2 regions of the Pseudomonas sp. DF5 genome follow, and region 1 is predicted to be linked to the other one. Evidence: predicted binding sites of a transcription regulator. Region 1 holds the regulator's gene; the other holds the start of a gene.

Region 1 (3,825 bases):
GTGTCGGTGACCCACGTCGACCCGGGCCAGTCCCTGGTGCAGGCGCTGGAGCCGCTGCTGCGCAAACGCGTGGTGCTGATCGATACCGCCGGCCTGCAGGCCAGCGATCCGGCACTGCGGATGCAGCTCGAAAGTCTGGCCGGGCGCGGCATCAAATCAAAAAATTATCTGGTCCTGGCAACCACCAGCCAGAAACAGGTTCTAACCGCCGCTTATCACAGTTACAAACGCTGCGGCCTCGCCGGCTGCATCCTGACTAAACTGGATGAAACGGCAAGCCTCGGCGAGGTGCTGAGCCTGGCTATCAGCCATGAGTTGCCGGTGGCTTACCTGACCGATGGTCCGCGGATTCCGGATGATTTGCATCTGCCGCGTCGTCATCAGTTGGTCAGCCGCGCCGTTAGCGTACAAATGCAGGAAGAACCCAGCGAAGAAGCCATGGCTGACATGTTCGCTGATATTTACCACAGCCCGACCAAGCAGGTTGGCTGAGGTACTAATGAACATTTTTTGTACCTACATCGATGGTCTGCCATGCATTGTTCAGTCGCTGAACGCGCAGCCAGTAATGTGGCCTCCGTCTATGCAAGACAAGGTAAAGAAATAACATGGGCAGCATGCATCCCGTACAGGTGATCGCGGTGACCGGCGGCAAAGGTGGCGTCGGGAAGACTAACGTGTCAGTGAACTTGTCCCTGGCTCTAGCTGAACTCGGCCGGCGCGTCATGCTGCTGGATGCCGATCTGGGGCTGGCGAACGTCGACGTTCTGTTGGGACTGACACCCAAACGCACGCTGGCCGACGTGATCGAAGGCCGCTGTGAGCTGCGCGACGTGCTGTTGCAAGGGCCCGGTGGTATCCGCATCGTTCCGGCCGCCTCCGGCACCCAGAGCATGGTTCATCTGAGCCCGGCCCAGCATGCCGGCCTGATCCAGGCATTCAGCGACATCGGCGACAACCTCGACGTATTGGTGATCGACACCGCTGCGGGCATTGGTGACTCGGTAGTCAGCTTCGTGCGCGCTGCGCAGGAAGTCTTGCTGGTGGTGTGCGACGAGCCGACCTCGATCACCGACGCCTACGCGCTGATCAAACTGCTTAACCGCGACTACGGCATGAACCGCTTCCGCGTCCTGGCCAACATGGCGCAGAGCCCGCAGGAAGGCCGCAACCTGTTCGCCAAGTTGACCAAGGTCACAGATCGCTTCCTCGACGTCGCCTTACAATACGTCGGTGCGGTGCCTTACGACGAAAGCGTGCGCAAGGCCGTGCAGAAGCAACGCGCGGTGTATGAAGCCTTTCCGCGTTCCAAGTGCGCCTTGGCGTTCAAGGCCATTGCGCAGAAAGTCGATACCTGGCCACTGCCGGCCAACCCGCGTGGGCACCTGGAATTTTTCGTCGAGCGCCTCGTGCAACAAACGGCAGGACCCGTGCTATGACAGCCAGCGGTTACAACCTCTACAAGAAATCGGCACGTGACGCGCAGTACGAGCTGATCGAGCGTTACGCGCCACTGGTCAAACGCATTGCCTACCACTTGCTGGCGCGTCTGCCGGCCAGTGTCCAGGTCGAAGACCTGATCCAGGCCGGGATGATCGGCCTGCTTGAAGTATCAACCAAATATGACGCCAGCAAAGGCGCGAGTTTCGAGACGTACGCGGGCATTCGAATCCGCGGCGCGATGCTCGATGAAGTGCGCAAGGGGGACTGGGCGCCACGTTCGGTCCACCGCAATACCCGCATGGTCAGCGACGCGATTCGCTCGATTGAAGCTAAAACCGGCCGTGACGCTAAAGATCACGAAGTTGCGGCCGAACTCCAATTGAGTCTCGACGATTATTACGGGATTTTGAACGACACCCTGGGCAGCCGGTTATTCAGTTTCGACGATCTGTTGCAGGACGGCGAACACGAAGGGCTGCATGAGGATGGCGCGAGTGCTCATCTCGAGCCGTCACGCGATCTGGAAGATGAACGCTTCCAGGCGGCGCTGGCGGACGCGATTGCCAATTTGCCGGAGCGTGAGCGACTGGTGTTGGCGCTGTACTACGACGAAGAGTTGAATCTCAAGGAAATCGGTGAGGTCCTGGGGGTCAGTGAATCTCGGGTCAGCCAGTTACACAGCCAGTGCGCGGCCCGTTTGCGGGGGCGTTTGGGGGAGTGGCGAGCGCGCTGAAGGCAGTGTGGGGACACTGCGAATGGAGCTGGTGGGGTGTTGAACCGTACCGGTCTCGATCTGTTGTGCTCCAGACAGTCATTGAGTGCTTTGCCGGATTGATTGAAATGGCGCGTCCAGGTGCTGGGCGCGTTTAAGACTGCTTGGAGGTCGAATTGGACAAGAACATGAAAATCCTCATCGTTGATGACTTCTCAACGATGCGGCGGATCATAAAAAACCTGTTGCGTGACCTTGGGTTCACCAACACGGTCGAGGCTGACGATGGCACCACTGCCATTCCGGTTCTCAACAGCGGAAGCATCGACTTTCTGGTAACGGACTGGAACATGCCTGGCATGACCGGTATCGATCTGCTGCGTCACGTGCGCGCCGATGAAAAGCTCAAGCATCTGCCAGTGCTGATGGTGACTGCCGAAGCCAAGCGCGAGCAAATCATCGAAGCGGCCCAGGCCGGTGTTAACGGCTATGTGGTCAAACCCTTCACAGCCCAGGCGTTGAAAGAAAAAATCGAGAAGATTTTCGAACGCATCGGCTGATGTACTGCGCACGGGGGAGCTATGGAGCATAACGAATCTTCACAGGGCGATTTCGAGTCGACCCTGAAAAAACACGCGGTCGAACTGGTCGAAAGCCTTGAAAAAGGCAGGTTCGGCGACGCTGTGCAACTGATCCATGAGCTCAACCAGACCCGTGACCGCGGCCTGTATCAGGAAGTGGGCAAGCTCACCCGCGAGCTGCATAGCGCGATCGTCAATTTTCAGATTGACCCGCACATGCCGCAAGCCGAGGAAGTGTCTCAGATCACGGATGCCACCGAGCGCCTGTCCTATGTGGTCAAGCTGACCGAGGCCGCGGCCAACCGCACCATGGACCTGGTGGAAAACGCCACGCCGCTGATCAACAGCCTGAGCGATGAAGCCCAGGCGCTGAGCACGGATTGGGGACGGTTCATGCGTCGCGAAGTAGGGGCTGAAGAGTTCCGCGAGCTGGCCCGGCGGGTCGACGGTTTCCTGACACGCAGCAGTGAGGACAACCGCACGGTGTCGAGCAACCTGAACGACATTCTGCTGGCCCAGGATTACCAGGACCTCACCGGTCAGGTGATCAAGCGTGTGACCCAACTGGTCACCGAAGTTGAAAGCAACCTGCTCAAGCTCGTACTCATGGCCAGTCAGGTAGACCGCTTTGCGGGTATCGAACATGACCGTGAAGCGATGCTGGCTGAAAAAGATCCACAAAAACATCTCTCTCAGGGTGAAGGTCCGCAGATTCATGCCGATAAAAGAGAAGACGTTGTGTCCGGTCAGGACGATGTGGACGATTTGCTATCCAGTCTTGGATTTTAGTTTTCTGGGTTTTTAGACCTGTAGGAGCACCCCCTTAATGAGCTTCGGCGCCGATGAAGAGATCCTTCAGGATTTCCTGGTTGAGGCCGGCGAGATTCTAGAGCAACTGTCCGAGCAGCTGGTCGAGCTGGAAAGCCGACCTGATGATGCGGACTTGCTCAATGCAATTTTTCGCGGTTTTCACACTGTAAAAGGGGGCGCCGGCTTCCTCCAGCTCAACGAGCTGGTGGAGTGCTGTCACATCGCCGAGAACGTGTTCGACATCCTGCGCAAGGGTGAGCGTCGCGTCGACTCGGAACT
Region 2 (3,825 bases), on a different contig from region 1:
TTTGCAACCGTTGGCTTTCAGGGCCTTGCGAATGCCACGGAAGATATCGGTCAGCGCCGCTTCTTCACTCACTGCCATGCGCAACGGGTGATCGAGCTTGATCCCGGTGAACTCCAGGGCTGCTGCTTCGATGTTGGCGCCTTCGAATGGCTCGACCCGGAAGAAGTAGGTGTGATCGGGGTACACAAACCCTTTTTCATCCATGGCGATGGTGGTTGCAGCAATTTCCAGCAGGGCGTCGGTGGCCGAGTTGAAGCCACCGGTTTCTACGTCGACGACAACCGGCAGGTAACCACGGAATCTGGCAGCCATTGGATGACGAGGACCACCTCCACCGCCTTGACCGTCCTGTTCGTCGTCGAAATGGTCTTCACTCACGCGTGTTCCTCCAGCAGGCGCCAGCGCAGTTTTTCACCGGCGCGCAGCGGGATAACGGTCAGCTCGCCAAATGGCAGGCTGGTTGGGGCGGTCCACTCTTCGCGGACCAGGGTGATGCGATCGGTGTTCGCCGGCAGACCGTAGAAACGCGGGCCATTGAGGCTGGCGAAGGCTTCGAGCTTGTCCAGCGCATTACGCTGTTCGAAGGCTTCGGCATACATCTCGATCGCGGCATAAGCGGTGTAGCAGCCGGCACAGCCGCAAGCCGCTTCTTTGGCGTGCTGGGCATGGGGGGCCGAGTCGGTGCCGAGGAAGAATTTGTCGCTGCCACTGGTGGCGGCGTCGAGCAGCGCTTCCTGGTGGGTATTGCGCTTGAGGATCGGCAAGCAATAGAAGTGCGGCCGAATCCCGCCCACTAGCATGTGGTTGCGGTTGTACAGCAGGTGATGCGCGGTGATGGTGGCGCCAACGTTGGCCGAAGCCGCGTTGACGAACTGCACGGCATCGGCGGTGGTGATGTGTTCGAACACCACTTTGAGCGTCGGGAAACGCTCGACCACGCGACGCATGTGCTCATCGATGAAGATTTTTTCCCGATCGAAAACGTCGACATCGCCACGGGTGACTTCACCGTGAATCAGCAACGGCATCCCGACTTCGGCCATGGCCTCCAGTGCAGGGAAAATCTTGTCGATGCTGGTGACGCCAGAGTCCGAGTTGGTGGTCGCGCCTGCCGGGTAAAGCTTGGCGGCGTGAATGAAACCGCTGGCCTTGGCTTCACGAATTTCTTCAGGCTGGGTGCGGTCGGTCAGGTACAGAACCATCAGCGGTTCGAAACGGCTGCCGGCCGGACGTGCAGCGAGAATCCGCTGGCGATAGCCATCGGCTTCAGCAGCGTTGCGCACCGGAGGTACCAGGTTGGGCATGATGATGGCGCGACCAAAGGTACGCGCGACATCCGCGACGGTATTGGTCAACACGGCACCATCGCGAAGATGAATGTGCCAGTCGTCGGGACGCAGCAGGGTCAGGCGGTCGGACATGAGGGGATTCCAGGCGGGTCAAACTCAGGGGAATGCTACCGGAAAAGACTCTTGCAGGCACTCGCTATCAAGTTTTACGACAAGCATCCGATACCCAACAGGCAGGCCGTGAATATGTGTGTCGGTCTTTATTGTCGTAGAAGCCAGTGGAGCCTCCCGTGCGCCAGCGTTATTTAGCCTTGCTCAGCGTGTTTGCCAGCCTTCCCGCGATGGCGCTCACTTTCCAGACCCGTCTGGAGAGCATCGAGTGGACGGTCGAAGGTGACAAGTTCGAATGTCGCCTGACTCAACCGATCACTGATTTCGGTTCGGGTGAGTTTGTTCGGCGCGCCGGAGAGCAGGCGACATTTCGTCTGAAGGCCTACAACTCAATGATCGGAGGGGGTTCCGCCACTTTGCTGGCGGCGGCTGCGCCATGGCAACCAGGGCGTGGCGACATCAACCTGGGGTCGGTGAGAATGGGTAGTGGCAACGTGCTGTTCAACAGCTCGCAAGTGCAGGCCGGGCGTTTGATCAGCGGGTTGATGGATGGTCGCAGTCCGGTCGTTCGACACTCCTCGGGCGACGGTCGGGTGTCTGAAGTTCGTCTGTTGCCGGTCAAGTTCAGCAAGGCCTACAGTGACTATCAGGGGTGCGTGGCCAAGTTGTTGCCACAGAATTTCGAGCAAGTGAAGCAATCCGAGGTCGGCTTTCCGGGGGAGGGGATCGATCTCGATGCCAGGGCCAAGGCTCAGTTGCAGGTCATGCTGGAATTCATGAAAGCCGATCCGACGGTCAACCACATTGAACTCGATGGCCATTCCGACAACAGTGGCAACCGCCTGACCAACCGTGAACTGTCACGACGCCGGGCACTGGCGGTAATGGATTTCTTCAAGGCCAACGGTATTCAGGAATCGCAGATCACCCTGCGTTTTCATGGCGAGCGCTATCCCCTTGCACCGAACAACAGCGCCGCCAACCGGGCAAAAAACCGCCGTGTTGCCGTACGCCTCGAGCGCGTAGCGCCAACCGAGAAACCGGCGCCTCAAGCCACTGCCGCCGCGAGCAGCGCGACGACCTCCTGAACCTGCTGAATTCGTCGCCCACTCGACATAATCTGTCGCTTCGTCGTCATAAGCTGTCGCGCCTCTGTAAATTATCCTGCATGAGCGGTAGACTTGACAGCTTTCCGTAGAACCCCGTGGAGTGATGGCATGGCGGACGTAAACAAGGTCGTTCTGGCGTATTCCGGCGGCCTGGACACTTCGGTGATCCTCAAGTGGCTGCAGGATACATATAACTGTGAAGTAGTGACCTTCACTGCTGACCTGGGTCAGGGCGAAGAGGTCGAACCGGCCCGCGCCAAGGCACAGGCCATGGGTGTAAAAGAAATCTATATCGACGATCTGCGCGAAGAATTCGTGCGTGATTTCGTGTTCCCGATGTTCCGCGCCAACACCGTTTACGAAGGCGAGTACCTGCTGGGTACTTCCATCGCTCGTCCGTTGATCGCCAAACGCCTGATCGAAATCGCCAACGAAACCGGCGCTGACGCCATTTCCCACGGCGCGACCGGCAAGGGCAACGACCAGGTTCGTTTCGAACTGGGTGCGTACGCCTTGAAGCCAGGCGTAAAAGTGATCGCCCCATGGCGCGAATGGGACCTGCTGTCCCGTGAGAAGCTGATGGATTACGCCGAGAAGCACGCGATCCCGATCGAGCGTCACGGCAAGAAAAAATCCCCGTATTCGATGGATGCCAACCTGCTGCACATCTCCTATGAAGGCGGCGTGCTGGAAGACACCTGGACCGAGCACGAAGAAGACATGTGGCGCTGGACCGTCTCCCCGGAGAACGCTCCCGACAAACCGCAGTACCTGGAACTGACCTACCGCAACGGCGACATCGTTGCACTGGACGGCGTCGAAATGACCCCGGCTACCGTGCTGGCGACCTTGAACCGTATCGGTGGTGAACACGGTATCGGTCGTCTGGACATCGTGGAAAACCGCTATGTCGGCATGAAGTCCCGTGGCTGCTACGAGACGCCTGGCGGCACCATCATGCTGCGCGCTCACCGTGCGATCGAATCGATCACCCTGGACCGCGAAGTGGCTCACCTCAAAGACGAGCTGATGCCTAAATACGCCAGCCTGATCTACACCGGTTACTGGTGGAGCCCTGAGCGTCTGATGCTGCAACAGATGATCGATGCTTCCCAGGCCCACGTGAACGGCGTAGTGCGCCTGAAGCTGTACAAGGGCAATGTGATCGTCACTGGCCGCAAGTCCGACGAGTCGTTGTTCGACGCCAACATCGCGACCTTCGAGGAAGATGGCGGCGCCTACAACCAGGCCGATGCGGCGGGCTTCATCAAGCTCAACGCCTTGCGCATGCGTATCGCGGCGAACAAAGGCCGCAA

The links. The regulator FliA, encoded in region 1, starts transcription of late flagellar genes. The targets are predictions, from matches to a motif close to CTAAAGTTTNNNNNNNNNNNGCCGNTAA.
Region 2: the regulator FliA is predicted to act here: its motif matches at 1,488-1,515, upstream of AC30D7_RS05655 (flagellar protein MotY).

Annotation. Positions count from the first base shown of each region.
Region 1 is NZ_JBYVYM010000016.1:46,296-50,120, forward strand. Features, by position in the region: gene flhF (flagellar biosynthesis GTPase FlhF) at 1-492, shown strand, start outside; gene fleN (flagellar synthesis regulator FleN) at 609-1,439, shown strand; gene fliA (RNA polymerase sigma factor FliA) at 1,436-2,176, shown strand; gene AC30D7_RS16265 (chemotaxis response regulator CheY) at 2,344-2,715, shown strand; gene AC30D7_RS16270 (protein phosphatase CheZ) at 2,737-3,525, shown strand; gene AC30D7_RS16275 (chemotaxis protein CheA) at 3,563-3,825, shown strand, end outside.
Region 2 is NZ_JBYVYM010000004.1:182,048-185,872, forward strand. Features, by position in the region: gene rnt (ribonuclease T) at 1-378, opposite strand, end outside; gene pyrC (dihydroorotase) at 375-1,421, opposite strand; gene AC30D7_RS05655 (flagellar protein MotY) at 1,580-2,488, shown strand; gene AC30D7_RS05660 (argininosuccinate synthase) at 2,618-3,825, shown strand, end outside.